Regions from separate parts of the Klebsiella sp. F11 genome, predicted to be linked through region 2. Evidence: predicted binding sites of a transcription regulator. Region 2 holds the regulator's gene; the other holds the start of a gene.
What was found. The regulator LexA, encoded in region 2, represses DNA repair genes until DNA is damaged. The targets are predictions, from matches to a motif close to TNCTGTATGTACATACAGNA.
Positions count from the first base shown of each region.

Region 1: the regulator LexA is predicted to act here: its motif matches at 11,421-11,440, upstream of sbmC (DNA gyrase inhibitor SbmC).

Region 1 is NZ_CM160060.1:1,941,526-1,957,546, forward strand. It holds gene AC1M2H_RS09595 (LysR family transcriptional regulator) at 1-687, shown strand, start outside; gene AC1M2H_RS09600 (APC family permease) at 977-2,335, shown strand; gene AC1M2H_RS09605 (ArsR/SmtB family transcription factor) at 2,390-2,707, opposite strand; gene fusA (elongation factor G) at 2,945-5,047, shown strand; gene sbcB (exodeoxyribonuclease I) at 5,095-6,519, opposite strand; gene AC1M2H_RS09620 (hypothetical protein) at 6,692-6,862, opposite strand; gene dacD (serine-type D-Ala-D-Ala carboxypeptidase DacD) at 6,792-7,928, shown strand; partial or broken gene AC1M2H_RS09630 (capsule assembly Wzi family protein) at 8,082-9,518, shown strand; gene AC1M2H_RS09635 (molybdate ABC transporter permease subunit) at 9,508-10,278, opposite strand; gene AC1M2H_RS09640 (extracellular solute-binding protein) at 10,293-11,207, opposite strand; gene sbmC (DNA gyrase inhibitor SbmC) at 11,463-11,936, shown strand; gene AC1M2H_RS09650 (FUSC family protein) at 12,036-13,094, shown strand; gene AC1M2H_RS09655 (DUF496 family protein) at 13,262-13,585, shown strand; gene cobT (nicotinate-nucleotide--dimethylbenzimidazole phosphoribosyltransferase) at 13,758-14,816, shown strand; gene AC1M2H_RS09665 (adenosylhomocysteinase) at 14,859-15,968, opposite strand.
Region 2 is NZ_CM160060.1:5,257,511-5,273,531, forward strand. It holds gene uvrA (excinuclease ABC subunit UvrA) at 1-1,994, shown strand, start outside; gene AC1M2H_RS25840 (MmcQ/YjbR family DNA-binding protein) at 1,995-2,351, opposite strand; gene aphA (acid phosphatase AphA) at 2,589-3,302, opposite strand; gene tyrB (aromatic amino acid transaminase) at 3,591-4,784, opposite strand; gene alr (alanine racemase) at 5,005-6,084, opposite strand; gene dnaB (replicative DNA helicase) at 6,222-7,637, opposite strand; gene AC1M2H_RS25865 (NADPH:quinone reductase) at 7,701-8,684, shown strand; gene pspG (envelope stress response protein PspG) at 9,152-9,394, opposite strand; gene dusA (tRNA dihydrouridine(20/20a) synthase DusA) at 9,533-10,531, opposite strand; gene AC1M2H_RS25880 (cupin domain-containing protein) at 10,634-11,122, opposite strand; gene zur (zinc uptake transcriptional repressor Zur) at 11,237-11,752, shown strand; gene AC1M2H_RS25890 (CsbD family protein) at 11,845-12,054, opposite strand; gene dinF (MATE family efflux transporter DinF) at 12,181-13,497, opposite strand; gene lexA (transcriptional repressor LexA) at 13,568-14,176, opposite strand; gene AC1M2H_RS25905 (diacylglycerol kinase) at 14,391-14,759, opposite strand; gene plsB (glycerol-3-phosphate 1-O-acyltransferase PlsB) at 14,889-16,021, shown strand, end outside.

The DNA.
Region 1 (16,021 bases), 2.3 Mb from region 2:
AAGGGGCGTGAAGTGCTGCACACCGCCCGCGAGCTGGAAAAACAGGCGATTAAGCTGCACCAGGGCTGGGAAAACGCGCTGGTCATTGCCGTGGACGCCACCTTTCCCTTCTCTTTGCTGGCGCCGCTGGTGGGCCAGTTCTACCAGCAGCACAATCTGGCCCAGCTGCGCTTTTGTCGCGAGACGCCTCCCGACCGCTGGGAGGCGCTGGTCGAAGGGCGGGCGGATATCGTGCTGGGGGCGTTAAGCGATCCGCCGGCGCTCAGCGGCTACGGTTTCAGCCTGCTGGGCGAGCTGGAGCATGTTTTCGTCGTCGCGCCGCAGCATCCGCTGGCGCAGATGGCGGACCCGCTGAGCTGGAGGGGGATGAAGCGCCATCGCGCCATTATCTGCGGCGGCGGCTGGCCGTCCGCCGACGATCGGGAGCATCTGGCGGCATTTGATTACCCTGGCCAGCTGGCGCTGGTTTGCGCCGGTCTCGGCTGGGGCTACCTGCCGCGCTACCTGGTCGAGGGCCCGCTTGACCGCGGCGAGCTGATAATGAAAGAGGTCGCCGCCCATCAGCCGATACATCGGGCGTGGATTGGCTGGCATGAGGACGCTTGCGGCCTCGCCAGCGGATGGTGGCAGAATGCGGTTTTAGCAAATAATGCTATTCGCCGGATATACAATACTAAAATCGTATGAATATTAGTCTGTTAAATGACTCCTACAATTTTTTGACTCTTCAACGGCTTGTCATCCGGCCAGTAAATGTTGCAAAATACGCGGCCTGAAAAACAGAAACTAGCCGACGCTTTTTAAAGCGTCGGTTATTTTTTTGCTTTAAAGACACATCATTCAATACCAAGAGGCCGGGCTTCGTACCGGATAGATATTTACTAAAAACCGACAGTTGTTGTCGCTGAGGAATACACAGAAATGGGGCAATTTTTTGCTTACGCGATGGCTTTCGCCGTAAAAGGGGATGACCACAATGTCGCATAACGCTACTCCAAAAACCTCTCGCGTGGAATTACGTAAAACGCTTACGCTGATTCCGGTTGTCATGATGGGCCTGGCCTATATGCAGCCAATGACGCTGTTCGATACGTTTGGTATCGTCTCTGGATTGACCGACGGTCACGTTGCGACGGCCTACGCCTTCGCGCTGGTCGCGATTCTTTTCACGGCGCTGAGCTACGGTAAACTGGTTCGCCGTTTCCCGTCGGCAGGCTCCGCCTACACCTACGCGCAGAAATCTATCAGCCCGGCCGTTGGTTTTATGGTTGGCTGGTCATCGCTGCTCGACTATCTGTTTATGCCGATGATCAACATCCTGTTGGCGAAGATTTACTTTGAAGCGCTGATGCCTTCTATTCCGTCGTGGATCTTCGTCGTCGCGCTGGTCGGCTTTATGACCGTCTCTAACCTGCGCAGCATCAAGGCCGTGGCGAACTTCAATACCCTGATTGTGGTTCTGCAGATGGGCATCGTGGCGGTTATCGTCGGCCTGATCATCTACGGCATCATGCACGGTGAAGGCAGCGGTACGCTAACCAGCACCCGTCCGTTCTGGTCCGAAGGTGCCCACGTGGTGCCGATGATTACCGGCGCGACCATTCTGTGCTTCTCGTTCCTCGGCTTTGACGGCATCTCTTCTCTGTCTGAAGAGACCAAAGACGCAGAGCGCGTGATCCCGCGGGCTATCTTCCTGACCGCGCTGATCGGCGGGATGATCTTTATCTGTGCCTCTTATTTCCTGCAGCTGTACTTCCCGGATATCTCTCGCTTTAAAGATCCGGAGGCGTCGCAGCCTGAAATCATGCTGTACGTGGCGGGCAAAACCTTCCAGTGGGGCGTGCTGATCTTCTCCAGCGTCACCGTTCTGGCTTCCGGCATGGCCGCGCACGCGGGCGTTTCCCGTCTGATGTACGTGATGGGCCGCGACGGCGTCTTCCCGACCAGCTTCTTCGGCTACGTTCACCCGAAATGGCGTACCCCGGCGTTTAACGTCCTGCTGGTGGGCGCGATTGCGCTGCTGGCGATTAAATTCGACCTGGTGACCGCCACGGCGCTGATTAACTTTGGCGCGCTGGTGGCCTTTACCTTCGTTAACCTGTCGGTGATTTCGCAGTTCTGGATCCGCGAGAAGCGTAACAAGACTCTGAAAGACCACCTCAACTACCTGGTGCTGCCAACCTGCGGCGCGCTGACCGTAGGCGCCCTGTGGGTCAACCTGGAACAGAGCTCTATGGTTCTGGGCCTGATCTGGGGCACCATCGGCCTGGTCTACCTGGCCTGCGTAACCCGTCGTTTCCGCAACCCGGTTCCGCAGTACGAAGATATTGCCTGATTGCGCGTCAGGATAAAAAAAGCCGGGGGGAGACCTCCGGCTTTTTTGTTTCCGTCACGCCCGCGTTTCCTGGCGCATCACGCGGAGCAGCGTATCCAGCAGCCCCGGAAAACGCGCCTCCAGATCCTCCCTGCGCAGCGAAATCATATTCTCCCGTCCCTGCGGACGCTGCCAGATCACGCCGCTATCGCGCAGCACGCGCCAGTGGTGGGTCATGGTTGACTTGGCGACGTCCTCATGGCGCAGGGCGTTGCAGCTCTGCTCGCTGCCGTCGGCGAGGATGCGAATAATCTCCAGCCGCAGCGGGTTTCCAAGGGCAAAAAGCACGTTTTCAAGGCGGATTTGTTCACGTTCGGGGTGATTGGCGATCATAATATTCCTGTGTCGGCGGGGCGCTGCTCCGCGGAACGGCGCCCCGTATCGGCGGCTGGCCGGTAATATACCAAACTCAATCCCTAAAGCCACGCGCGCTGCCCGCAGCTTCAGCAATAGTAACGATAGCAAAAATAGTTCGAATATACTCGTACAGTTGTACTATGATAGAGGGCGTTAAACGAACCGCGGCCATTTCGCCGCTCACTGACAGTCAAAAATGACTAAGGACGCATCATGCCCCGACCCATCCCCCTCGAACGTTATCGCAACATCGGTATCTCCGCGCATATCGATGCCGGTAAAACCACCACCACCGAGCGCATTCTGTTTTATACCGGAATGAGCCATAAGCTGGGTGAAGTACACGATGGCGCGGCAACAACCGACTGGATGGCGCAGGAGCAAGAGCGTGGGATCACCATTACCTCCGCCGCGGTAAGCTGCTTCTGGCCCGGCATGGACCGCAGCTTTGAGCCGCACCGGATTAATATCATCGACACCCCCGGGCACGTCGATTTTACCATTGAAGTCGAGCGCTCCATGCGGGTGCTGGACGGCGCGGTGATGGTCTACGACTCCGTTGGCGGTGTGCAGCCTCAGTCGGAAACCGTCTGGCGGCAGGCGAATAAGTACCACGTCCCGCGGCTGGCCTTCGTCAACAAAATGGACCGCCCGGGTGCCGATTTCTTCCGCGTGGTGCAGATGATGATCGACCGCCTGAAGGCCAACCCGGTGCCGGTGGTGATTCCCGTCGGCGCCGAGGAGCATTTCGTCGGGGTTGTGGACCTTATCAAAATGCGCGCCATTTTGTGGGACGACGCGACCCAGGGGATGACCTTCAGCTATGCGCCGGTACCGGATTCGCTGATGGCAACCGCCCGCCAGTGGCGGGAGACAATGGTCTCCGCGGCGGCGGAAGCCAGCGATGAGCTGATGGACAAATATCTCGAAACCGGCGATCTGAGCGAGGCTGAGATCGTGGCCGGGCTGCGTAAGCGCACCGTTGCCGGCGAGATCCAGCCGGTGCTGTGCGGCAGCGCCTTTAAGAATAAAGGCGTCCAGCGGATGCTCGACGCGGTCGTCGAACTGATGCCGTCCCCGCTGGATATCCCGGCGATTCAGGGCGTTGACGAGCAGGGCCGGCCGGCGGAGCGTCATCCTGACGACAATGAACCGTTGTCGGCGCTGGCGTTCAAGCTGATGACCGACCCCTACGTGGGCCAGCTGACCTTTATCCGCGTCTATTCCGGTACCCTGAAGAAAGGGGATGCGGTCTATAACCCGGTTAAAGGTAAAAAAGAGCGTATTGGCCGCATCGTGCTGATGCACGCCAACGATCGCCACGAGGTGGACGAGCTGCACGCCGGCGATATCGCCGCCTGCGTCGGCCTGAAAGACGTCACCACCGGCGACACGCTGTGCGATCCGAACGCGATCGTCACCCTCGAACGCATGGAGTTTCCGGAGCCGGTGATTTCGCTGGCTATCGAGCCGAAAACCAAAGCGGATCAGGAGAAAATGGGCATTGCGCTGCAGCGCCTGGCGGCGGAAGATCCGTCGTTCCGCCTGCATACCGACGAGGAGTCGGGGCAGACGATTATTTCCGGGATGGGCGAGCTGCACCTGGAAATTATCGTCGACCGGATGCGACGCGAATTTGGCGTCGAGGCGAATATCGGCCGGCCGCAGGTCACCTACCGCGAGACGATCCGCAAAACGGTGAAAGAGGTGGAGGGCAAGTTTGTCCGCCAGTCCGGCGGCAAGGGGCAGTACGGCCACGTGGTGCTGACTCTCGAACCGCTGGAGCCCGGCAGCGGCTTCGTCTTTGAAGACGCCACCAAGGGCGGGGTGGTGCCGCGGGAGTACATTCCTTCGGTGGAAAAAGGCCTGCGTGAAGCGATGGGCACCGGCGTGCTGGCGGGCTATCCGGTAGTGGACGTCAAGGCGACCCTGACTTTTGGTTCGTACCACGACGTCGACTCCTCGGAAATGGCCTTCCGCATGGCGGCCATTTTTGGCTTCAAGGAGGGCGCGCGCAGAGCCGATCCGGTAATCCTCGAACCGGTGATGCACGTGGAGGTGGAAACCCCGGAGGAGTACGCCGGCAATATTATGGGCGATCTCTCCTCCCGCCGCGGCATGGTGCAGGGGATGGAAGAGCGCTTCGGCAGCCAGATCATTCGCGCCGACGTGCCGCTGGCCGAAATGTTCGGCTATTCCACGACCCTGCGCTCGATGTCCCAGGGGCGGGCGACCTACAGCATGGAGTTCCATCACTACGCGGAGGCCCCGCGTAACGTGGCGGAGGCGATTATCGCCAGCCGCGCGAAAGGGTAAATAATCGTTCCCGGCCCTGCGTCGCGCAGGCCGGGAATTTTTTTAGCCTACACAATTTCCTGCGCGTACTGCCACAGCGCTTTCACCAGCGTCAGCTTTTCATTAGCGTCCGCATACTGCTGCTGCAAGGTCTGCAGCTCATCGGCGTAGGCCTGTAAAAACTCCGGCGTAAACACTTCCCGACGATGCGCTAACCAGCGCTGCTGCTCGGCTTCATCGAGGCTGCCCGGGAAGTTTCGCGCGCGATAGTTAAACAGCAGGCGCGCGATGCGCGGGTCGGCAAAGGTAATGTCCAGCGCCGGCAGGTTGCGCGGCTCGGTCTCCAGCACAATCTTCATCGCCGCGCGGTCGGCATCGCTGAAGAAGCCGTTATAGAGCTGAGTATCGACGTTATCGGAAGGCACGAACGGCTCCGTCTCGGCAAAAATTGCCACCACTTTTTCCCGTACCTGCGGCTGGCCGCGCAGCAGCTGCAGGTTATCGAGGCAGCGCTGACGGTTGATGCCCAGACGCTCTGCGTCTTCCGGGCGCAGCGTATTGGCCTTGGCCAGCACCGGGCATTTGTTGAGGTGGACCAGCTTGACCGGTACCGCCGCCAGGTCGCCGAGATCGGCTTTGGCGGTATACAGCCGTTCGCGCAGGGCGTCGGCGTCCAGCTCCAGCAGCGGCGACATATCGCCGGCAAGGTCAACCATAATCACCGCATTGCGATTCTCCGGATGCCACGCCAGCGGAGCGACCCAGCTGGTGTTGCCGCGCGCGGCGCCGAACATCCCGGAGACGTGCACCAGCGGCGTCATCTGCGGCACGTCAATCAGCGTCGCCAGCTTGCGCTTATTGCGGAAGGTATAAAGGTAGTCGAACAGGCGCGGCTGCCGGGTTTTGACCAGCTTCGCCATAGCGATCGTGGCGTAAACGTCGGCCATCGCATCGTGGGCGTTGCTGTGCTCGATGCCGTTGGCCACCGTCAGATGTTCAAGGCGGAAACTGGGCAGGCCGTCATCGTTTTCCGGCCAGTTGATGCCTTCCGGGCGCAGCGCGTAGCAGGCGCGCATCACGTCCAGCAGATCCCAGCGCGAGTTATCGTGCTGCCAGCTCCAGGCGTAGGGATCGTAGAAGTTGCGGTAGAAAATGTTGCGGCTGACTTCGTCATCGAAACGCACGTTGTTGTAGCCCACAATGCAGGTCTTCGGCACCGTGAACAGATCGTGAATGCGGCGGGCAAAGGCGGCTTCGTTGTCGCCTTTGGCGATTGCTTCCTGCGGCGTGATGCCGGTAATCATCACCGCCTGCGGCTGCGGCAGATAGTCGTCGGCCGGCTTACAGTAGAACACCTCGGGCTCGCCGATGACGTTAAGATCCGCATCGGTGCGGATGGCGGCAAACTGCGCCGGCCGGTCGAGGGAGGGGCGGGTGCCGAAGGTTTCGTAGTCGTGGAACAAAAATCCGGGCTGATTGGCGCTATCTTGCATAGTCTGTCTATTTTCCGTGGTGGTTGGCATCCATACGCTAAATCGTTCGGGGTGAGCCACAAAGCCAGCGCACGTGCAGCTTGAAGTATGACGGGCTATGGTAAACGATTTGCCCGGCCATCAGAAGGGCGTCGGCCGCCCGGCGCGCTTATCGTGTCATATTTTCTTGCAATTAAACCATGATATGAAAGGAGAACTTCCGTAAAAAGGACGGCGGATCTGTAAATCTTGAGGATATGCCGTTGAAAGGCCGTTTTTTTATTGCCGTAACTTTGCTCGCTTCGAGCGTTTCCTGCGCTTTTGCCGCAAACGATTTTCCCGTCACCGTGACGCCGCCTTCCATTCAGGCAGGCTCCTGGGTGCTGATGGACTATACCACCGGTCAGATCCTGACCGCCGGTAATGAACACCAGCAGCGTAACCCCGCCAGCCTGACGAAACTCATGACCGGCTATGTGGTCGATCGCGCCATCGACAGCCATCGCATTACCTTTGACGATATGGTCACCGTCGGCAAAGATGCGTGGGCGAAGGGCAACCCGGTATTCGATGGTTCATCGCTGATGTTCCTTAAGCCCGGCGATCGGCTGAGCGTGCGCGATTTAAGCCGCGGGCTTATCGTCGACTCGGGCAACGACGCCTGCGTGGCGCTGGCCGACTACGTTGCCGGCGGCCAGCCGCAGTTCGTCGCCATGATGAACGAATACGTACAAAAGCTGCACCTGCAGGATACCCACTTTGAAACCGTCCACGGGCTGGACGCGCCGGGGCAGCACAGCTCGGCCTACGATCTGGCGGTGCTGTCGCGGGCGATTATTCACGGCGAGCCCGACGTGTACCATATGTACAGTCAGAAAAGCCTGACGTGGAACGGGATTACCCAGCAGAACCGCAACGGCCTGCTGTGGGATAAAACCATGAACGTCGATGGCCTGAAGACCGGCCACACCTCCGGCGCCGGTTTTAACCTGATTGCCTCCGCCGTCGACGGCCAGCGTCGCCTGATTGCGGTGGTGATGGGGGCCGAGAGTCCGAAAGGGCGCGAGCAGCAGGCGGCCAAGCTGCTGCACTGGGGCCAGCAAAACTTCGATACCGTCCAGGTCCTGCAAAAAGGCAAAAAAGTGGGCAGCGAGCCTATCTGGTACGGTGATAAGGAGCAGATCCAGCTTGGCACCGACCAGGACTTCTGGCTGGCGCTGCCGAAGTCGGAGGTTTCGCGGATTAAGGCCAAATATGTGCTGGATAAGAAAGATCTGGAAGCGCCGATCGCCGCCAATCAGCGGGTCGGCGAGATTTCGCTCTACGACGGTGATAAAGTGGTGGCCCACTGGCCGCTAGTGACTCTGGAAAGCGTCGGCAAGGGAGGCGTATTCTCGCGCATGAGCGATTATCTGCACCACAAGCTGTAGTCGTACCGCCGCTCTCCTGCAGAGCGGCATCCTTTCTCTCCCCACGCCGTTGTAGCGCCGGTTGGCGATTCGTTTAGTTTCACTCCATTACCTTACCTGCTCACCCTTAGGGAAATACGCCGGCGCCTGTGCGCCTGAAATGGAGCTGGGAAGATGAAACTTTTTGCGCGCAGCGCGCTTTCTTTGGCACTTTTTGCCGCTTTGAGTCCCGCGGCCTTTGCCTCCGGCCTGGTCCTGGCCGATGACGATCTGCGCAATGATTTAGCGTGGCTGACCGATCGCGGTACTCTCTCGCTGAGCCTGTCGACCTGGCCCCTGAGCGAAGAGGAGATCGGCCGCGCGCTGGCCAACGCCCATCCGACCACATCCGCAGAGCGGACGGTGTTGGGGCGGGTGAATCAGCGTCTGAGGGCGCTAAAAGCCGATCTGCGCGTCACCGGCTACAGCGCAACCGACAGGCCGGGAACGCCGCAGGGCTTTGCCGAGTTCCGGCCTGCCGACCACTCGCTCTCCGTCGCGCTGAATAACAGCGGCGAATGGTGGGACCTGCACCTGCAGGGCAATGTTGAAGGCGACAAGCGCATCGGCAATGGCTCCAGCGTTAACGCCAACGGCGCCTACGGGGCGGTGAAATTGTGGAACCAGTGGCTGGCGTTTGGCCAAATTCCACAGTGGTGGGGGCCCGGCTATGAGGGGAGCCTGATCCGTTCCGACGCCGCGCGGCCGATGACCGGCTTTTTGCTGTAGCGCGCCGAACAGCGGGCTCCGGAGAGCGCCTGGCTGAGCTGGATTGGCCCCTGGCAGTACCAGCTTTCCGCCAGCCAGATGAGCCAGTACGCGGCGGTACCGCATACTAAAATCTTTGGCGGCCGCCTGACGGTCTCGCCCTTTACCTCGCTGGAGCTGGGCGCCTCGCGCATTATGCAGTGGGGCGGCGAGGGCCGGCCCTCCTCCTTTGGCAGCTTCTGGGAGGGGCTCACCGGCCGCGATAACACCGGCGATTCGGTGGACGATCCCGGCAATCAGCTGGCGGGCTTTGATTTTAAACTGAAGCTGGCGCCGACGACGGGCTGGCCGGTGAGCGTCTACGGGCAGATGATTGGCGAGGATGAGGCCGGATATCTGCCGTCCGCCCATCTCTACCTCGGCGGGGTGGAAGGGCATCACCAGTGGAACAGCAACGCGATTAACTGGTATCTGGAGGCGCACGATACCCGCTCGAATATGGGGCGCACCAACTACATCTATAACCACTTTATCTATAAAGATGGCTACTACCAGCAGGGCTATCCATCAGGCGACGCGATGGGCGGCGACGGGCGTCTGTACGCCGGCAAGGTCGAGCTGGTGACGGAAGAGAATCAGCGCTGGAGCGCGCGGCTGGTCTACGCCGAGGTGAATCCGGAAAATCAGCGGATTAATAAGGCGTTCCCGCATGCCGATACCCTAAAAGGCGTACAGCTCGGCTGGAGCGGCGACATGACGCCTACCGTACGCCTCAGCACCTCCCTGTGGTACACCGATGCCAACCACAGCGACAGCGACGATCTGGGCGCCAGTATCGGGATTGAACTCCCCTTTAGCCTGTAGCCGCCGGCGGCGCTTTTCGCCGCCACGTCGCGCCTCTTCCCAGCGCAAAGCAGGCCAGCGGCAGAGGCAGGGTAACGATCAGCAGCATCCACAGCAGGGTATAGACCGCGTCAACGCCGTCGTTTTGCAGGTTGGTATAGAGTTTGACCGGGATCCCCTGGGGGAAATAGGCAAAGATCATCACGATGCCGAACTCGCCGACGGCGCGCACCCACGCCAGCGCCACCGCCGAGGCCAGCCCCGGCAGCGCCATCGGCAGGGCGAGAAAGCGAAAGCGATTCCAGCCCGTAGCCCCCAGCGTTTGTCCGGCCTCGAGGATTGCTTTCGGCACCGTGGCGAAGGCGGAACGGGCGACCACGATAAAGTAGGGCAGCGCGCCGTAGACCTGGGCGAGGACGAAGGCGGCGGGATTATTCACCAGCGTGACGCCTATCCGCGTCAGCCACTGCCCGGCCAGCCCGTAGGGGCCGTAGGCCGAGACCAGTAAAATGCCCATCGCCAGCGGCGGCGTTAGCAGCGGGATCATCAGCAGCAGTTCCGCCAGCAGACGCCGACGACCGCTGGCCTGCGACAGCCACCAGGCGGTCGGCAGGCCTATCGCCACGATCGTCACCAGCGCCAGGCACCCCAGCCCCATCGACACGAGGATCGCATCGTCGTCGCGCCAGGCCAGCCGCAGATGCTGCCACGGCGTGACGCTAATTAGGGTAATAAAGGGGACGCTGAGCAGCAGAGCCGCTAGCGCGAGCCAGCCGGCAATGCGCCCGGCGCGCTTTATCTGGCGTATAGGTTTTCCCCTTTCGCCGCGGCGTAGCCGTACTGTTTAAACAGCTGCTGCCCCTGCGCGCTTTGCATGAACTGGACGAATTTCTCCCCCTGTTCCACGCCGTTCGGCGCATTTTTCAGCACCGCGGCGTAGAAGACCAGCGGCTGAGTGTGCAGCGTCTGGTCCTTACCGGCGCTGTCCTTAATAGTGAAGCTAACGGTGTCGTACCACTGCTTCGCCATCGCCGGGTTGCTGAGGTTAATCTCATCGGGCAGGGCGACGTAGGGCAGATGAGCGGAGAGCACTTCGCTCTCGTAGCCCGCGGCGGCGTCAACCTGGCCGCTCTCCAGACGGCTCAGCAGGCCGCCCTCCTGATGGGTCTGCGCCGGGTTTTGCAGCTCGCCGAGGATTTTGTTACTGATGCCCGGCTGGTGGTAATACTTCTCGGCCAGCATCAGGGTAAAGACGATATTCTGGCCCTTAGGATCGACGTACGGGTCGGTACGGCCAAAACTGATGTCTTTCTGCGCCAGCAGGTTTAGCCACGAGGCGTCCTGGCTTTTATTGGCGGCGGCGAACCGCGCGGCGTATTTCCCTTTGGGGCTGTACGCGACCACCATGCTGGTGCTGGCGACCGGTATCGCCTCATCGATCAGCCCGGCGTCTTTGAGGATTTGCATCGGCCCCGGAGTGATGGAGACGAAAACGTCGGCGGTCAGCTTGTGGCTGGCCAGCAGGCGCGCCATGCCGTAGGCGCCCTGGCCTTGTCCCTGATAATCGCCGTTTTGCGCTTTGGCAAACGCCGGCCCTAGCCCCTGATCCATCACCTTACCCATCGAACCGGCATAGGTGACGCGAATATCCTGCGCCATCGCCGCATGAGCAAACTGCAGTGCCAGCACGGCTGCCAGCGTAAACTTCATTTTTCCGTGCATCGTTATCCCCATTCGTTATGTTTTTATTTACATAACGATTATCAATAATCCGCGCGGCGAAAACAATTTATCCAGAAGCGGTATTGAGGCGCGGTTGAAGTATCCGTTCTGCGTGCCGGCTTCCTGAATCATTTTTCCGCGCCGGCCAATGGCGACTCTGTGAATCCGCGCACATACTGTGTGTTAACTGCCTGCTACATTATATGTATATTTATACAGTATTTTATCAATCGCGGAGGCAATATGAACTACAGCGTTAAGTCCGTTGGCGCGCGTAAAATCGCCGGTTTTCATATGGTGGGGCCCTGGGAACAGACCGTTAAGCAGGGTTTTGAACAGCTGGCGGTATGGGTCAACACCCGCCAGATCCCGGCCCGGGAGTGGATCGCCGTCTATTACGACAACCCGGAGCAGGTTGCGGCAGAAAAGCTGCGCTGCGACACCGTGGTCACGGTGGACGACGATTTCGTCATTCCGGCCAATAGCGAAGGGGTGAACCTGAGCGAGATCGCCGGTGGAGAGTATGCGGTTGCCCGCGCGCGGGTGGTCAATCATGATTTCTCCACGCCCTGGCTGCAGTTCTTTGAGGACTTGCTGCAAAGCGAAGAGTACCAGCTGGCGGCAAAACCCTGCTTTGAGCTCTATCTTAATGACGGCAACCGCGACGGCCACTGGGATATCGAAATGTACGTGGCGGTTGAACGTATCGGCGGGTAGGCGCTTGTCCCTATAGTGAGAAAGGTTTTCTTACATTAGCGTGAGGCTTGCGATGAAAAAGCGGCTACAATCGGCCTTTTGTTTTTAGCGGAGAGGGTCGTGCGCGCTGATAAATCACTCAAGCCTTTTGAAATTCGCCTGTATCGGCATTACCGAATCGTACATGGCGTACGCATCGCGCTGGCTTTTGTTCTCACATTTCTACTGGTACGCCTGCTGAATGTACCGGAAGGCACCTGGCCGCTGATTACGCTGGTGGTGGTGATGGGGCCGATATCGTTCTGGGGCAACGTGGTGCCGCGGGCCTTTGAGCGTATCGGCGGCACCATCCTCGGCTCCGCGCTTGGGCTGGTGGCGCTCAAGCTGGAGCTTATCTCCTTACCCGTGATGGTGCTGTGGTGCGCGGTGGCGATGTTCCTCTGCGGCTGGCTGGCCTTAGGGAGAAGGCCCTATCAGGCGCTGCTGATCGGCATTACGCTGGCGGTGGTGGTAGGGGCTCCGCCGGGAGATATGAACACCGCGCTGTGGCGAAGCGGCGACGTTATCTTCGGCTCCCTGCTGGCGATGCTGTTTACCGGCATCTGGCCGCAGCGGGCGTTTCTGCACTGGCGTATCCAGATGGCAAACTACGTCACCGCCCTTAATCGCCTGTATCAGGCCGGGATCTCGCCAAACCTGGTCGAGCGTCCCAGGCTGGAAAAACACCTGCAAAAGGTCCTCAGCGACGTGGTGAAAATGCGCGGCCTGATTACGCCGGCAAGCAAAGAGACCCATATCCAGAAGGCTATTTTTGAGGCGATTCAGACCGTCAGCCGTAACCTGGTCTGTATGCTCGAGCTGCAGGTCAACGCTTACTGGGGCTCGCGGCCGGGGCACTTTGTGATGCTAAATTCCCGCACGCTGCGCGAAACGCAGCAGATGACCCAGCAAACCCTGCTGACCATCGCCCATGCCCTCTATGAAGGCAACCCGCAGCCGATCCGCGCCAATACTGAAAAGCTCAATGAGATCATCGCCGAACTGCGGCAGCTTATCAAAGAGCACCCGGGCGAAAACCTCGCGGAAACGCCGATCCACGGCTACGTCTGGCTGACGATAGAGCTGGCGCGCCAGCTTGAGCTGCTGTCGAATTTGATCTGTCGGGCGTTGCGTAAATAAAAGCCAGATGCGCGAGAACGACCACAGGTTGCTTCGATTCAGCAGCATTTAGGGTTATGATAACCCTAAAGGAAAAAACATTGTCATCAGCGACTGCTAACAGTTATGTTAGCCCTATATTGCAGTCGCTTTAGCGAATCCGAATCTCAAATATTAGGGGTATAAAAATGGAAACAACTAAGCCTTCTTTCCAGGACGTACTGGAGTTTGTTCGTCTCTATCGTCGTAAGAACAAGCTGCAGCGTGAAATTCAGGACGTTGAGAAAAAGATCCGCGATAACCAGAAGCGCGTGCTGCTGCTGGACAACCTCAGCGACTACATCAAACCGGGCATGAGCGTTGAAGCTATCCAGGGCATCATTGCCAGCATGAAGAGCGATTACGAAGATCGCGTTGATGATTACATCATCAAAAATGCTGAACTCTCTAAAGAGCGCCGCGACATCTCCAAAAAGCTGAAAGTTATCGGCGAAGCGAAGGTCGAAGAGTAATCTCCTCGATCCTGCCCGGCGTCGGTTCTCGCCGCCGGGAGTTATCCCCGGTACTCCCTCTGTACGACTCCTTTCTTCCGTATGGCGAACCGCCGTATAACGCGGGTTGCCGGCCCGAGCGTAGAAAATACGCGCGCAACGGTCCGCCCCCTAAAGCGCTACGAGGAACATCATGGATACACTTTCGGCCCTCATTGCCGACATTCCGCCGCCGGATCGCCCGGCGATGGCCCGGGCGCAGCGGCATCTTGACGGTTTATTAAAACCGCCCGGTAGTCTCGGCCGCCTGGAGGCGCTGGCCGTACAGCTGGCGGGTATGCCGGGGCTGAAAGGTCAGCTGCGGCTGGCAGAAAAAGCCATCGTGGTGATGTGCGCCGATCACGGCGTCTGGCATGAGGGCGTGACTATCTCACCCCGGGCGGTTACCGCGATTCAGGCGATAAATATGACCCGGCAAAATACCGGCGTTTGCGTTCTGGCAGCGCAGGCGGGGGCAAAAGTCCGGGTGGTTGACGCCGGGATCGACGCGGAGCCGATCCCCGGCCTTGTCGACTTAAAAGCGGCACGAGGCAGCGGCAATATTGCGCAAACGGCGGCCATGAGCCGCGAGCAGGCGACGGCGCTGCTGCTGGCGAGCATCCGCTATACCCGCGAGCTGGCGTCTCAGAGCGTGACGCTGTTCGGCGTCGGCGAACTGGGTATGGCGAACACCACGCCGGCGGCGGCGGTGGTGAGCGTGCTCACCGGGCGCGATGCGCAGGATACCGTCGGCATCGGCGCCAATCTGCCGGTGTCGCAGCTGGCGCATAAGGCGGAGGTGGTGCGTCGGGCCATTGCCGTCAATCAGCCGCGGGCTGAGGATGGACTCGACGTGCTGGCAAAGGTTGGCGGTTTCGATCTGGTTGGTATGACCGGCGTCATGCTCGGGGCGGCATCCTGCGGGCTGCCGGTGGTGCTGGACGGATATCTCTCCTGCGCGGCGGCGCTGGCGGCCTGCCGTATTGCGCCTGCCGTTCATCCCTATCTGATCCCCTCGCATCTGTCGGCGGAAAAGGGGGCGCGCATTGCGCTTGAGCATCTGCAGCTTGAGCCGTATCTGGATATGGGGATGCGTCTGGGCGAGGGGAGCGGCGCGGCGCTGGCTATGCACCTGGTAGAGGCCGCCTGTCGGGTGTTTAACGAAATGGGGACCCTGGCGGAGAGCAATATCGTCCTGCCGGAGAGCCGTTAACCGCCGAGCAGGGCGCCGCCAGGCGCCCTGTTGCCATCCGGCCTACAGCGCTTTTTGCCACACGCTCTGCGGCAGCAGATAGACTTCGGCTTCGGCCTTCATGCCGTCGGTCACGATATGGTGGATGCCGCTGGCCATTACCGCCAGGGTCACGTCAAACGCGTTCAGGCTATCGCCAAAACCGGCGGTCAGGTTGAGCATCGAACCGTTGGCCATCAGGTAAACGGTTTTACCATGCATTTGATAGGCGTTGATATACGGCATCACCACTTCATGGCTGAACTGGCGCAGGTAGCCGCAGTCAATCTCTTCCGCAACGTGGCCGACGTTAAGGATAAATACCCCGTCTTTCGCTCTATCCAGCGCGCTGCTGTTAACTACCTTTTTCGCGCCGGTTGCCGTAGCGACGACGTCAGCGGCAGCCATAGCCTCCTGCAGTTCGACGACGTGCCAGCCGTCGTAAGCCGCCTGCAGGCGACGGGCGGGGTCGATTTCGGCGACCATCACCTGGCCCCCGAAGGCTTTTGCGGCGGCGGCAACGCCCTGGCCCACCAGGCCATAGCCGATCACCAGCACCTTTTTCTCATGCAGCGTGAGATGGGTGGTCTGGAAGAAGGTATGCCAGGCGGTCAGACCGACCATGTGGCGGTTATGCAGGCCCTCTTTAACCGGCAGATCGTCCCAGTTAAAAATCGGATACCCCGGGCGAATATCGCCCAGCCGGCTGACGCCGGAACCGGTCGCTTCCAGCCCGGCCACGATATTGCCAAATTCGCCGCGCCGGTGGAGCAGGGTGGTGATATCGGCCCCCATTTCACACAGGTGCGTCGGCCCCCAGGCGATGGCCTTTTCCCACGACCGCTGCCAGTCGGCGTCGCTCATATCGCGCCAGGCGCTGGCCTCGGCTCCGCGTGCCACCAGCCAGCTGACGACTTCGTCCTGTACGGTGGTTGGGTTGCAGGTGGTTAAAAAGACCTGCGCGCCCTTCTCCAGAAGGCCCTGCACCAGCGGGATCATTTTCATATCCAGATGCATACAGCAGGCCAGTCGAACCTGGCTCAGGTCGGGAAGCGCGGCCACCTGGCGCAGGGTACGCGGCATGTTCTGGCTGGCCCATGCCACTTCTTTCTCTAAATTAATATTATTATTCAACGTATTATGCCTTCAATCCGTAGAGTGGGTGAAATACTGAACGGGGAGATTCT
Region 2 (16,021 bases):
CAACCTGCGACGGCCTGGGCGTGCAGCAGTACTTTGATCCCGAGCGGGTTATCCAAAACCCGGAGCTGTCGCTGGCGGGCGGCGCGATCCGCGGCTGGGATCGGCGCAACTTCTATTATTTCCAGATGCTGAAGTCGCTGGCTGAGCATTACCAGTTCGATATCGAAGCGCCGTGGGGCACCCTCAACGCCGACGTGCAGAAAGTCATTCTGTCCGGCTCAGGCAAAGAGAACATTGAATTCAAGTATATGAACGATCGCGGCGACACATCCGTGCGCCGCCATCCGTTCGAAGGCGTTCTGCACAATATGGAACGTCGCTACAAAGAGACCGAATCCAGCGCGGTGCGCGAAGAGCTGGCGAAGTTTATCAGCAACCGCTCCTGTACCAGCTGTGATGGCACCCGTCTGCGCCGCGAAGCGCGCCACGTCTTCGTCGAAAATACGCCGCTGTCGACGATCTCCGATATGAGCATCGGCCACGCGATGGACTTCTTCAACAACCTGAAGCTCTCCGGCCAGCGGGCGCAGATCGCGGAAAAGGTGCTGAAGGAGATCGGCGATCGCCTGAAGTTCCTCGTCAACGTCGGCCTGAACTACCTGACGCTCTCGCGTTCGGCGGAGACGCTGTCCGGCGGCGAAGCCCAGCGTATTCGTCTGGCAAGCCAGATCGGCGCCGGGCTGGTGGGCGTGATGTACGTTCTCGATGAGCCGTCCATCGGCCTGCATCAGCGCGATAACGAACGCCTGCTCGGGACGCTGATCCACCTGCGTAATCTGGGTAATACGGTCATTGTCGTTGAGCATGATGAAGACGCGATTCGCGCCGCCGATCACGTGATCGATATCGGTCCCGGCGCTGGCGTACACGGCGGACAGGTGGTGGCTGAGGGCACGCTGCAGGATATTATGGCGGTGCCGGAATCCCTGACCGGCCAGTACATGAGCGGCAAGCGCAAGATTGAAGTACCGAAACAGCGCGTAGCCGCCGACCCGCAAAAGGTGCTGAAGCTGACCGGCGCACGCGGTAACAACCTGAAGGACGTTACCCTGACGCTGCCGGTGGGCCTGTTTACCTGCATTACCGGCGTCTCCGGTTCCGGTAAATCAACGCTGATTAACGACACCCTGTTCCCGATTGCCCAGCGCCAGCTCAACGGCGCGACTATCGTCGAACCGGCGCCGTATCGCGACGTGCAGGGGCTGGAACATTTCGATAAGGTTATCGATATCGACCAGAGCCCGATTGGCCGCACGCCGCGCTCTAACCCGGCAACCTATACCGGCGTGTTTACGCCGGTACGCGAGCTGTTCGCCGGCGTGCCGGAATCACGTTCACGCGGCTACACGCCGGGGCGCTTTAGCTTTAACGTTCGCGGCGGCCGCTGTGAAGCCTGTCAGGGCGACGGCGTCATCAAGGTCGAGATGCACTTCCTGCCGGATATCTACGTACCGTGCGACCAGTGCAAGGGCAAGCGCTATAACCGCGAAACGCTGGAGATTAAGTACAAAGGTAAGACTATCCATGAAGTGCTGGATATGACTATCGAAGAGGCGCGCGAGTTCTTCGACGCCGTGCCGGCGCTGGCGCGTAAGCTGCAAACCCTGATGGACGTTGGCCTGACCTATATCCGCCTTGGCCAGTCAGCGACCACGCTGTCCGGCGGCGAGGCCCAGCGCGTGAAGCTGGCGCGCGAGCTGTCGAAGCGTGGAACCGGGCAGACGCTCTATATTCTCGATGAGCCGACGACCGGTCTGCACTTCGCCGATATTCAGCAACTGCTGGAAGTCCTGCATCAGCTGCGCGATCAGGGCAACACTATCGTGGTCATTGAGCACAACCTGGACGTTATCAAAACCGCGGACTGGATTGTGGACCTCGGGCCGGAAGGCGGCAGCGGCGGCGGGGAAATTCTCGTTTCCGGGACCCCGGAGACGGTTGCCGAGTGCGAAGCCTCGCACACCGCGCACTTCCTCAAACCGTTGCTGAGCTAATCACGGCGAAAGCTGCTGTCGGGCCGGCTCCGACAGCAGCCGAACCGCCTGCTGATAAGAGGCGTCGACCAGGTAGTAAATCTGCGAATCCGGCAGCGAACCGTCAAGGAACACCGTACTCCAGTGGGCCTTGTTCAAATGCCGGCTAGGGCGAACGTCAACGTGCTGCTCCCGCAGAAGCTCGGCAAGTTCCGGGCTGGCTTTCAGCGACACCGCCGGGCGCTTATCCTCCACCTCTTTGACCATCGCAAACAGCACGTCCGACACTTTAATCTGCGTGGCCTTCCAGTCGCTGTGCTCGCTTTGCTCCGCGCCAGGTTTGGCCATGCAGTAGAGCAATAACTCCGAAATTGTCATCTAATCTTCCCCCATGAGCGTCGCGACGCGATGGCGCGAACCGCCGTGAATGCGATATTCCGTGAGCCACACCGCGGCCCGACTGTCGATGTCAGAAAGCCATCCATGCTGCGAATGAATCTTTCTAAGTGTGCAGCAATAAGCGAAAAGGTAAAACCTTCCGGGGCGGATTTTGTACAAAAAAACGGCAGCCCGCTGGCTGCCGCTGTTGCTCGCTATCATTTCACCCGCAGGCGATCAGTAATCGGAGTTCACAATAACCTCTTCCCCCTGGGCCCCGGCCATCGGTAAAGGCTTGTAAGAGGAGTTGGAGGCGCGCAGAACGCGAATACCTCGCGCGCCCGCCTCTCGGGCGGCGGAAATATCGTTATCCGAGTCGCCGTAGAAGACCTTAATGCTTTTCTCCTGCAGCCACTGGGTTTTAGTATTCTGCTCCGGCTTATCGCCGGCAAAAATGACCGGATTCATGCTTGTCGCGGGGATCAGGAAATCATCCTGCAGGGTTTTTGATACCGTTTCGGTTTTGGTCTGACTGCGGCCGGTCACAAAATAGATGCTATCACCGCGCTTCACGTGCATCGCAATCAGCTGACGCGCGACCTCTTTCGGCATGCTGAAATCATCCCAGCCGTTGTTCATTTTTTCCCAAAACTCGGGATTTTTCAGGTAAGCATCGCTGCCGGGCGAGAAGGTTTTCTGGCCGCGCCAGAATCCTGGGCTGGAAAACAGCACCGTATCGTCAATATCAAAGCCCACCGCAATCGGCGGACGCCCCAGCAGGCTATTTTCAATCTGCGCCACCGATACCCAGTGGATCGGCGCCTGTTCCGCGAGCTTAGCAACGTTGGTTCCCGTCGAGAGGGGCTGCGGCATCGAGGCGCGGGCAACGACGGCGCAATTGAGCGTCAACAGCAGGCAGGCGGCCCCGAAGGCCAGGGTGATTTTGCGCATATTTATCCCTTTTAACGTCATCATTCAAACTGCCTCCCTGTCAGCCACGATTAGCCGAACGCTCCCGGGGGCTCAGACGCATTTTGCATGATTGCGTGTGTAAATAACCGAATAATTATAATTTTCAATAATGTGGGTGCTTATAAATTCACCATGACCTTAACCCCGGCATCCGGTGATGGAAAGAGGTTTCTGCGCGAATGTCATAGAAAAAGAGAATGATCACACTTCAGGAAAGGGATTGCCCTCTCCTTTATACGCCGGAAAGGGCCAGATATTGCCGAGGGGTTATATCACCGCAGAAAATGCCTGCGCCACGCGCTGGACGTTGCGCGAGTTAAGGCCCGCCACGCACATCCTGCCGCTGGAAATCAGGTAGACGCCAAACTCTTCGCGCAGGCGATCGACCTGAGCGGCACTGAATCCCGTGTAGCTAAACATCCCGCGCTGCTTGAGCAGGTAGTCGAAATTAACGCCGGGTACCGCGTCTTTCAGGACGTTCACCAGCTCCTGGCGCATCTCTAAAATGCGCGTGCGCATCTCTTCGACTTCCGCCAGCCATGAGGCCTTCAGCTCCGCGTCGTTCAGCACGGCGGCGACAACCTGCGCCCCGAAGCTCGGCGGGCTGGAGTAGTTACGGCGTACGGTCGCCTTCAGCTGCCCCAGTACGCGGCTCGCGGTCTCTGAATCTTCGCAAACCACCGACAGGCCGCCTACGCGCTCGCCGTACAGGGAGAAGATTTTCGAGAACGAGTTGCTGACCAGCATCGGCATGCCGGCGCTGGCAATCGTGCGGATCGCCCAGGCATCATCGTCCATTCCCGCGCCAAAGCCCTGATAGGCGATGTCGAGGAAGGGGATCAGGTTGCGCGCTTTCAGCACTTTTGCCACTTCATCCCACTGGGCGTGGCTCAGATCGGCGCCGGTTGGGTTATGGCAGCACGGATGCAGCAGCACGATGTCGCCTTCAGGCAGCGTCCGCAGCGTCTCGAGCAGCGCCTCAAAGCGCACGCCGTTGGTCTCATTATCAAACCAAGGGTAAGTACTTACTTCGAAGCCAGCCCCTTCAAAGATGGCGATGTGGTTTTCCCACGTCGGATCGCTGACCCATACGCGGGCCTGCGGGAAGTAGCGCTTGAGGAAATCCGCCCCCACTTTCAGCGCGCCGGAACCGCCCAGCGTCTGAATGGAAGCGACGCGCTGCTGCTGCAGTACCGGGTGATCGGCGCCAAACAGCAGCGGCGCAATGGCGCTACGGTAAGGATTCAGGCCTTCCATCGGCAGATACAGCGAGGCGCCGTGCGGCTGCGCGTTAAGGCGCGCTTCCGCTTCCGCCACCGCCTGCAGCTGCGGGATAATGCCGTCTTCGTTATAGTACAAACCGATGCTGAGGTTTACTTTGTCACTCCGCGGATCTTCTTTGAAACGCTCCATCAGGGAAAGAATGGGGTCGCCAGCGTAGGCGTCAACTTTCTGAAACACGCGATGTTTCTCCAGGTTTACAAAAGGCAGGTAATAACACAATAAACCGGAAGCCGTGGCAGGTCGAGAGGATGTTGGCGGATTGCCGACGTCGAACGTCCCGCGGAGCGCATCCGGGATTTTTCCCGGCTCGTGGCGTTAACGCCGTAGCCGGGCCGTCGCATATCGCCCCGGTCCCGCTAATCGTAGCGCCACCGGGGAACGTTGCGGCAAATCGGGGTTAATCGACGTACTTCATCGCAACGCGAGAAGTCAGGCGCGTGATAAGTTCGTAAGCACTTACTTTTGTAATTTCTGCAATCCGTTCAACGGGTAAACCTTCCCCCCACAGCACTACCGGGTCGCCGGACTTATCCTGCGCCTCGGGGCCGAGGTCGACGCAGATCATATCCATCGCCACGCAGCCGACAATCGGCACTTCCCGACCGTTAACCAGCACCGGCGTACCGGACGGCGCGGCGCGCGGATAGCCGTCGCCGTAGCCCATCGCGACTACGCCCAGCCGGGTATGGCGTTCGCTAATCCAGGTCCCGCCGTAGCCCACCGGCTCACCCGCTTTATGCTCGCGGACGGCAATCAGGCTCGAGGTCAGCGACATCACCGGCCGGCAGCCGAAATCGGCCCCGGTGGATTGATTCTCCAACGGCGACACGCCGTAGAGAATAATGCCCGGACGCGCCCAGTCGAAGTGCGACTGCGGCCACAGCAAAATCCCGCCGGAGGCGGCGATAGAGCGCAGGCCCGGCTTGCCATCGGTAAAGGTGGTGAAGATATCCAGCTGCCGCTCGGTGGCCCCGCATTCCGGCTCATCCGCCCGGGCAAAGTGGCTGACGACGTTCACCGGCTGGCGGACGTTTTTACAGCGGCTCAGGCGCTGGTAGAACGCCTCCGCCTCTTCCGGCAGCACGCCCAGCCGATGCATACCGGTATCGAGCTTCATCCAGACGCTGACCGGTTCGCTCAGCTCCGCGTTTTCAAGCGCTGCCAGCTGTTCGGGGCTATGCACCGCCGTTTGCAACCGCTGGGCGGCAATAACCGGCAGGTCGGTGGCCGCAAAAAAACCTTCCAGCAGCAGGATAGGCTGAGTAATGCCGCCCGCCCGCAGGCGTAAGGCTTCTTCAAGACGGGCGACGCCAAAGGCGTCGGCATCAGGGAGCGTTCGCGCGGTCTCGATAAGACCGTGTCCGTAAGCGTTCGCTTTCACGACTGCAACGAGCTTGCTGGCAGGCGCCAGTTCACGCAGGCGTTGCAGGTTGTGTCGCAGAGCGCGGCGGTTAATGACTACAGTTGCCGCTTGCATTTCAATTCCTTAATAAAAGAATCACCGGTATCCATCGCGCTGCGGGGAGGCGACAGGCCCGGGAGCCCCGGAACAGGCTAAGCGATCGAGGCGGGCGGGCGAGTCAACGTACCAGCGGCGTGCAGGACTACGGAGATTTACTCATCATCATACTGAGGGCCGGCATAGTTATCGAAGCGCGACCATTGCCCGTTAAACGTCAGACGTACCGTACCAATTGGGCCGTTACGCTGCTTACCAATAATAATTTCGGCGATGCCTTTCAGGTCGCTGTTCTCGTGATAAACCTCATCACGATAGATAAACATGATTAAGTCGGCATCCTGCTCGATAGAGCCTGATTCACGCAGATCGGAGTTGACCGGGCGCTTATCGGCGCGCTGTTCCAGCGAGCGGTTAAGCTGCGACAGGGCCACCACCGGCACCTGCAGCTCTTTGGCCAGCGCCTTCAGCGAGCGGGAGATTTCGGCGATCTCCAGGGTACGGTTATCGGAGAGCGACGGTACGCGCATCAGCTGCAGGTAGTCGATCATAATCAGGCCGATCCCGCCGTGCTCGCGGGCGATACGGCGGGCGCGGGAGCGCACTTCCGTCGGCGTCAGGCCGGAGGAGTCATCGATATAGATATTGCGCTTTTCCAGCAGAATGCCCATGGTGCCCGAAATTCGCGCCCAGTCTTCGTCATCGAGCTGGCCGGTACGAATGCGGGTCTGGTCGACGCGCGACAGCGAGGCCAAAGAACGCATCATAATCTGCTCAGATGGCATCTCGAGGCTGAAGATAAGCACCGGTTTATCCTGCAACATCGCCGCATTTTCGACGAGGTTCATCGCAAAAGTCGTCTTACCCATCGACGGACGCGCCGCGACGATGATTAAATCCGACGGCTGCAGACCCGCGGTCTTTTTATTCAGGTCGTCATAGCCGGTATTCACGCCGGTGACGCCGTCGTGCGGCTGCTGGAACAGCTGCTCGATACGCGCCACGGTGGCATCAAGCACTTCGGCGATATTTTTCGGACCTTCGTCTTTATTGGCGCGGCTTTCGGCGATCTTAAACACCCGGGACTCCGCCAGATCGAGCAGGTCTTCGCTGGTGCGGCCCTGGGGGTCAAAGCCCGCTTCGGCAATTTCGTTCGCCACCGAGATCATCTCCCGGACAACCGCCCGTTCGCGCACGATATCGGCATAAGCGCTGATGTTCGCCGCGCTTGGCGTATTTTTTGACAGTTCGGCCAGATAGGCGAATCCGCCTACGCTGTCCAACTGCCCCTCGCGCTCCAGCGATTCCGCCAGCGTAATAAGGTCAATCGGGCTGCCGGTTTCCTGCAGGCGGGCCATTTCAATAAAGATATGCCGGTGCGGACGCGTGTAAAAGTCTTCCGCAACCACGCGCTCGGCAACGTCGTCCCAGCGCTCGTTGTCCAGCATTAAACCGCCCAACACCGACTGCTCCGCTTCAATCGAGTGCGGCGGTACTTTCAGCCCGGCGACCTGCGGATCGCGAACTCGGGGTTCAGTCTGGGGTTTGTTGAAGGGTTTATTTCCTGCCATATTGAATGGAATTCCCGCTATAGAAATTGGCTCGAAAGGTTACCACATAGTTCAGGAGGAAGCATGGCAACACGTATTGAATTTCACAAGCACGGTGGCCCGGACGTTCTGCAGGTGGTGGAGTTTGTGGCACGGGATCCGGCGGAACACGAGATCCAGGTAGAGAATAAAGCCATAGGTATCAACTACATCGATACCTATATTCGCAGCGGCCTCTATCCACCTCCTTCGCTTCCGAGCGGATTAGGTACCGAAGCCGCCGGCGTGGTGAGCAAGGTCGGGCGCGGCGTCACGCATATTAAAGCCGGCGATCGCGTCGTTTACGCCCAGTCGGCGCTGGGCGCCTACAGCTCGGTGCATAACGTTCCCGCCGATAAAGCCGCGATTTTGCCTGCGGCTATCTCCTTCGAGCAGGCGGCGGCCTCCTTCCTTAAGGGGCTGACGGTCCATTATCTGCTGCGTAAAACCTACGAAATCAAAGCCGGCGAGACGTTCCTGTTCCACGCCGCGGCCGGCGGCGTCGGGCTGATTGCCTGCCAGTGGGCGAAGGCGCTGGGCGCAAAGCTGATCGGCACCGTCGGCAGCGCGCAAAAAGCGCAGCGCGCGAAGCAGGCCGGCGCCTGGCAGACGATTAACTACCGTGAGGAGAATATCGCCGAGCGGCTGAAAGAGATCACCGAGGGTAAGAAGGTGCACGTGGTCTACGATTCCGTGGGCAAGGACACCTGGGAAGCCTCGCTCGACTGTCTGCAGCGCCGAGGATTGATGGTCAGCTTCGGCAACTCCTCCGGACCGGTTACCGGCGTTAATCTGGGGATCCTCAATCAGAAAGGCTCGCTGTACGTGACCCGCCCTTCTCTGCAGGGCTATATCACCAGCCGCGCAGAGCTGGAGGAAGCCAGTAACGAGCTCTTTTCGCTGATCGCCAGCGGGGTGATTAACGTCGACGTCGCGGAGAGTCAAAAATATCCGCTGGCCGAGGCGCGACGCGCGCATGAGGTTCTCGAAAGCCGAGCCACCGAAGGCTCAAGCCTGCTGCGGCCTTAATGCAAAACGCACCTGCTGCCTGAAGTATGGCGGGAGACCCTCCCTAAATAATTCGGGCTACAGGAAGGCGGCAAGATAACGAATCCCCGAGAGCTTACTCCGGTAAGTGACCGGGGTGAGTTAACGCAGCCAACGCGCCTGTAGTCTGAAGTATGACGGGAAGCCCTGCCTAAATAATTCGGGCTACAGGAAGGCGGCAAGATAACGAATCCCCGGGAGCTTACTCCGGTAAGTGACCGGGGTGAGTTAACGCAGCCAACGCACCTGTAGTCTGAAGTATGACGGGAGAGGCGGGAGGGTAGAAAAGTTTAGGGCTTCCAAACGGAAGCCCTGACTTTTTTTAGTTCGGCTGTATGTAGGGTACAGCGCGATGAATTCGTTAACGCGCTAATAGTGACAGATTTAATAAGCAAAACCTACGCCGTTTTATGCAAAATTCCTCAGGTTGTGACCGACCACTCACTCCCTTAATAACGCCAGCGGTTGTTGCTACGGTAGCGGGTGATTTTTGGCGTATTTATCGCCCGAATCACCCATACCGCCGCAACGGCCAGCAGCAGCCACGGCAGCAGCTTAATCATCATCGCAAACAGACCGCCGACGAACATCAGCGCCGTCGCCGCAACAATGGCGGCAATAATGCCCAGCAGCGACACGCCAGTCATCAGCAGCATGACGAAAAATCCAATAATAAATAGCAGTTCGAACATCGTCTTCTCTCCCAGGTAATAACCCTCATTGCTCAGATATTACAAGAAGCGTGCCAGGTATAATTTATTGAATTTAAATAAAAACGCCCCAAAGCAAGCTTCAGGGCGTGGCGTATTTGACTAAAATTTAGCGAAACGTTAACGCTTATCGGCAACCAGCTTCAGCGCGTGTTCCAGAACGTTAATATCGGCCCCGGCCTTGTGCGCGTTCTCACTCAGATAGCGACGCCACTGGCGAGCGCCGGGGATCCCCTGGAACAGGCCCAGCATATGGCGGGTCACGTGGCCAAGATAGGTCCCGTTGCTCAGCTCACGCTCAATATACGGATACATGGCGCGCACTACGGCAACCGGGTCAGTATCCGCGCCATTGGCAGCAAAAATCTCCCGATCAACGGAGGTCAGCATGCCTGGATTCTGGTACGCCTCGCGGCCAACCATCACGCCGTCCATATGCTCAAGGTGCAGCTTCGCCTCTTCCAGCGAGCGGATGCCGCCGTTGATCGCCATCGTCAGATGCGGAAAATCACGCTTTAGCTGATAGACGCGCGGGTAGTCCAGAGGCGGGATTTCGCGGTTCTCTTTTGGGCTCAGGCCGGAGAGCCAGGCTTTACGGGCGTGAATGATAAACATGTCGCATTCGCCCTTCCCGGAGACGGTCTCGATGAAATCGCACAGGAACGCATAGCTATCCTGGTCATCAATGCCGATGCGGGTTTTTACCGTCACCGGAATCGACACCACGTCGCGCATCGCTTTAATGCAGTCGGCAACCAGCTGCGCATTGCCCATCAGGCAGGCGCCAAACATCCCGTTCTGCACGCGATCAGACGGACAGCCGACGTTGAGGTTGATCTCATCGTAACCGCGCGCTTCCGCCAGCTTCGCACACTGCGCCAGCGCCGCCGGATCGCTACCGCCCAGCTGTAGCGCAACCGGATGCTCCTCTTCGCTATAGGCCAGGTAGTCGCCTTTACCGTGAATAATCGCCCCGGTGGTCACCATTTCGGTGTACAGCAGCGTATGGCGCGTCAGCTGGCGCAGGAAATAGCGGCAGTGCCTGTCGGTCCAGTCGAGCATCGGGGCGATGGAAAAACGGTGGGCAGCAAAAGCGGTTGACGTTGATTCTGGCATCATGGCGAATAAATAGGCATCCGGGTAAAAAGGGGCGCTACTATAGCACAAAGATAAACCACAGGCGCATAGCGCCAATGGCCGTATCCTGCGCTGGAAAAAACGCTATTTCCTGCGCGGCTTACCGTCGTGAGGGCCGAAGAACTGCGGCGGATGGTCGACCCAGCGATCCTGACGCGTCGCGGCATAGCCGGGGTTTAGCGGATAGTAGATCCGGTTAAATTTTTTGTTCGCTTCGCCCACCACCAGCAGGCACGCCTCCTCCTCGGTGTTATTCAGAAAGGTATGGCATACCCCGGTGCCGGCGGGAAAACCGACGCAATCCCCCGGCTCCAGCTTCCACAGATAGCCGTTTATCCACACCTCCGGATACCCCTCCAGCACGTAGATAAACTCTTCTTCATCGCTTTCCGCATGCGGATAAGAGGTGCGCCGTCCCGGCGGCAGGCGCTCATGATGGATCCCCAGCCGGTTTAGCCTTAGACCGCGGGCCAGCGGAGCGCCGATGGAAAAGAGCTCGCCGCTGTCGGGGTAGGTGGCGTCATCCGGCCCTTCCAGCTCGCGCCAATGTCGAATGCAATCAGGTCGTTTCATCGTTTTCTCCCGAAAATGAGATGCATCAGGTATAGCACAAACCGTGGGTTCTCGGCGTTTTGCCAGGATCGTGATAAAGTAACAACTTCATCGTTACGCAACCAGAGGATGCTCATGGATAAGTCCACTTCGCAAGACATGTTAGCGCATGCTGAAAAGCTCTGCGCGCAGCGGGGCGTGCGCCTGACTCCGCAGCGCCTGGAAGTGTTGCGCCTGATGAGCCTGCAGCAGGGAGCGATCAGCGCTTACGATTTGCTCGATCTCCTGCGCGGTAAAGAGCCGCAGGCCAAGCCGCCAACGGTCTATCGGGCGCTGGAGTTTCTGCTGGAGCAGGGTTTCGTGCACAAGGTGGAATCAACCAACAGCTACGTGCTGTGCCATCTGTTCGATCAGCCAACCCATAGCTCAGCGATGTTTATCTGCGATCGCTGCGGGGTGGTGACAGAAGAGTGCGCGGAAGGCGTAGAGGACATCATGCATACGCTGGCGGCAAGAATGGGCTTCGCCCTGCGCCATAACGTGATTGAAGCGCACGGCCTGTGCGCGGGCTGCGTCGAGGTAGAGGCCTGTAACGCGCCGGATCGCTGCCATCATGACCACACGATCCAGATTAAAAAGAAAGCCCGCTGAGGCGTTAGCCACAGCGGGAATCAGGGGATTTCGCACATCCTTGTCGCGTTCGGGCAGGCAATAACAAAGGGTTAGCGCTCTAAATTTGCTCGCTACCAGCGATAGTCATTTTTGCTTTCCCAGTCGGACACCTCTTTCTCCGCCCGATCTTTAGCGTAACCGTAACGCTCCTGGATTCGACCGACCAGCTGATCGCGCTTGCCCTCGATGACGGTCATATCATCGTCGGTAAGCTTGCCCCACTGCTCTTTTGCTTTACCTTTTAACTGTTTCCAGTTACCGCCGATTTCGTCTTTATTCATGATTCAGTCCTCATCGTTCGGTGAGTTAACAGCCCGCTGTGTGCCGGACATAGAGTTAACTATAGATGAGAATGCTGGGTTGATTTTATTATTCGGAATCTTTAACCATATTAAAGACAGAATGCGTTATGAAAACCAGGTTCCGCGCCGCCAGTGCCGTCGCCAGATCAGCGCCAGCGACAGGCCCCGCAGCGCCAGGAACACCGTCAGCGCCAGCCACAGGCCGTGGTTACCGAGCACCGGCAGAGTCAGCAGGGTTAAGGCAAAGCCCGCAGCGGCCACCGCCATGCTGTTACGCATTTCGCTGCCGCGCGTCGCGCCGATAAACATCCCGTCCAGCAGATAGCACCAGACGCCAATCACCGGCAGAATCATCTGCCAGAACAGATAGCGGTCGGCGAGCTGCTGGAGCGAGGGTATCGAGGTCAGCAGGGCGATAATCTGCTCTCCCGCCACGCTGTAGATCAGCGCAAAAGCCAGCGCGACCATGCCAGATTGTCGGCAGGCGGCACGCCACACCTCCAGCAGCCTGCTGCCATCGCGCGCGCCGTAGGCCTGCCCGGAGTGGGCCTCCACGGCGTAGGCAAAGCCATCTAACGCATAGGCGGTGAAGGTGAGCATAGTCATCAGAATAGCGTTCACCGCCACGATATCGCCCCCCAGACGCGCGCCAAACACGGTCACCGCGCCAAAGCAGAACTGCAGCAGCAGGGAGCGCAGCATAATGTCGCGATTCAGGGCCAGCAGCCGCCGGATATCGCCGCGCCAGGCGCCCTTGAGCATAGCGAACGACACGCCGCGCAGCGTCAGTACGCGTTTCGCCATCAGCAGGCCAATGATAAAGGTGGCGTATTCGGCGCTCACCGTCGCCAGCGCCGCGCCCTGCACGTTCATGTGCAGGCCCATCACCAGCCACAGGTCGAGGACGATATTCAGCAGGTTGCCGACAATCAGCAGGATCACCGGCGCGCGGGCATACTGGACGCCCAGCAGCCAGCCCAGCAGCACCAGGTTCGCGAGCGAGGCCGGGGCGCTCAGCCAGCGGATTTCGAGGAAACGCCGGGCCTGCTCCAGCACCGCTTCGCTACCGCCGACGATATGCAGCGCCAGGTTAATGAGCGGCATACGAAACAGAACGATCAGCAGACCGGCGGCCAGCGCCAGTCCAAGCGGCTGCACCAGCGCGCGCGCCAGGCGAACGGGATCCTTTGCGCCGAACGCCTGCGACGTCAGGCCGGTGGTGCTCATGCGCAGAAAGAGCAGCAGCATGAACAGAAAGCTGGTTGCCGTAGCCCCGACCGCCACGCCGCCCAGGTAAACCGGGCTATCAAGATGGCCGATAACCGCCGTATCCACCAGCCCCAGCAGCGGGACGGTGATATTGGAGAAAATCATCGGTAGCGCCAGGCGCCACAGGGCCTTATCAGCAGCGTTAAAAAACATGGAGAAGAGCCTGAGCGAGGAGAGACAGCGCAGCATCACGCATCGGACGATGCTGCGTCAGAACAGAGGGTTACAGCCACTCGCCGTTGCGGATGACGCCGACGGCCAGTCCTTCAATAGTGAAGTTTTGCTCGCGCAGGTTCACCACGATCGGTGAAAACTCGCTGTTTTCCGGCAGCAGTTCGACGACGTTACCCTGCTTTTTCAGGCGTTTAACCGTCACTTCTTCGTCGATACGCGCAACCACCACCTGTCCGTTACGCACGTCCTGCGTTTTGTGTACCGCCAGCAGATCGCCGTCCAGAATACCAATGTCTTTCATCGACATACCGCTGACGCGCAGCAGAAAGTCGGCGCTCGGCTTGAACATGGCCGGATCGACCTGGAAGTGGCCTTCGATGTGCTGCTGCGCCAGCAGCGGCTCGCCGGCGGCGACGCGGCCAATCAGCGGCAGGCCGGGCTCTTCTTCAGTCAGCAGGCGGATGCCGCGGGAAGCGCCGGAAACGATCTCGATAGCGCCTTTACGCGCCAGCGCTTTCAGGTGCTCTTCCGCCGCGTTTGGAGAACGGAACCCCAAGCGCTGAGCAATTTCCGCACGCGTCGGCGGCATGCCCGTCTGGCTGATGTGATCCCTGATGAGATCAAACACCTCTTGCTGCCTGGTCGTTAACGCTTTCATCCCGCCCCCTGGGTGTATATACAGTTATGCTGTGAGTATATACAGCTAACGGTGATTTTGGAATCAAATTTCACACAAAAATCAGGAGATTCTTTTCTTTTGCCGCCCGCTACGGCCGGTTAGCACGGAGGAAGTTGCGGCGAAGCGCTGCTGCTCCACGCGGCGCAAAAAAAGCCGCGCGGAGGGCGACCGGGCGGCCTGATGCTGCGGAGGCTTAGCGATAGTGCGCCCACAGCAGCGTCACCCAGACGATCAGCGCGATGGCGATCGCCAGAAATACCGCCGCAGAGCCCATATCCTTCGCCCGTCCGGAAAGCTCATGGTGCTCAGGGCCGATCCGGTCCACCACCGCCTCAATCGCGCTATTAAGAATTTCGACTATCATCACTAACAGGACCGAGCCTATCAAAAGCACGCGCGTAACGGCGTCAACATCCAACCAGCAGGCGATCGCAATGGCAATAACGGTGGCGATACCTTCCTGACGAAAGGCGGCCTCATTTATCCATGCCGCACGAAAACCTTTCCAGGAATACCCAGCCGCTTTAATGATTCGGGTTAACCCGGTGGTATTATTGGCCATCAAAAGAACCTTTTTATGTAAATGACGTCAATGAGTGTACGCGTTTGCCGCGTGGCAACGGAAATTTTGCGCACTTTCTGTTATTCTTGCCGCGCATTTGCATGATTAACCAGAGGCTTCACATCGTTTATGTCCGGCTGGCAACGAATTTACTATAAATTACTGAATTTACCATTACGGCTGCTGGTAAAAAGCAAGTCTATTCCCGCAGAACCTGCTCAGGAACTGGGACTGGATACCTCGCGTCCGATTATGTACGTTCTGCCCTATAACTCGAAGGCAGACCTGCTGACGCTGCGCGCGCAGTGCCTGGAGCACGATTTAGCCGATCCGCTCGAACCGCTGGAAATCGACGGCACCCAGCTGCCGCGCTACGTCTTTATCCACGGCGGCCCGCGCGTCTTTACCTACTACACGCCGAAAGAAGAGTCCATCAAGCTGTTCCACGACTACCTCGATCTGCACCGCAACCACCCTGACCTCGACGTGCAAATGGTGCCGGTTTCAGTGATGTTTGGTCGTGCGCCCGGACGCGAAAAGGGCGAGGTCAATCCGCCGCTGCGCATGCTTAACGGCATTCAGAAATTCTTCGCCGTGCTGTGGCTCGGCCGCGACAGCTTCGTGCGCTTCTCGCCGCCGGTGTCGCTACGCCGAATGGCGTCCGAACACGGCACCGATAAGACCATTGCCCAGAAGCTGGCCCGCGTGGCGCGTATGCACTTCGCCCGCCAGCGCCTGGCCGCCGTCGGCCCGCGCCTGCCGGCGCGTCAGGATCTGTTCAACAAGCTGCTGGCGTCAAAAGCCATCGCCCGCGCGGTGGAAGACGAAGCCCGCAGCAAGAAAATCTCCCATGAGAAGGCGCAGCAAAACGCCATCGCGCTGATGGAGGAGATCGCCGCCAACTTCTCCTACGAGATGATTCGCCTGACCGACCGCGTGCTGGGTTTTACCTGGAACCGCCTGTATCAGGGGATTAACGTTCATAACGCCGAGCGCGTGCGCCAGCTGGCGCATGAAGGACACGAGATCGTCTACGTTCCGTGCCACCGCAGCCATATGGACTACCTGCTGCTCTCTTACGTGCTCTACCATCAGGGGCTGGTGCCGCCGCATATCGCCGCCGGCATCAACCTCAACTTCTGGCCGGCTGGGCCGATTTTCCGCCGCGGCGGCGCGTTCTTTATTCGCCGCACGTTTAAGGGCAATAAGCTCTACTCAACGGTATTCCGCGAATATCTTGGCGAACTGTTCAGCCGCGGCTA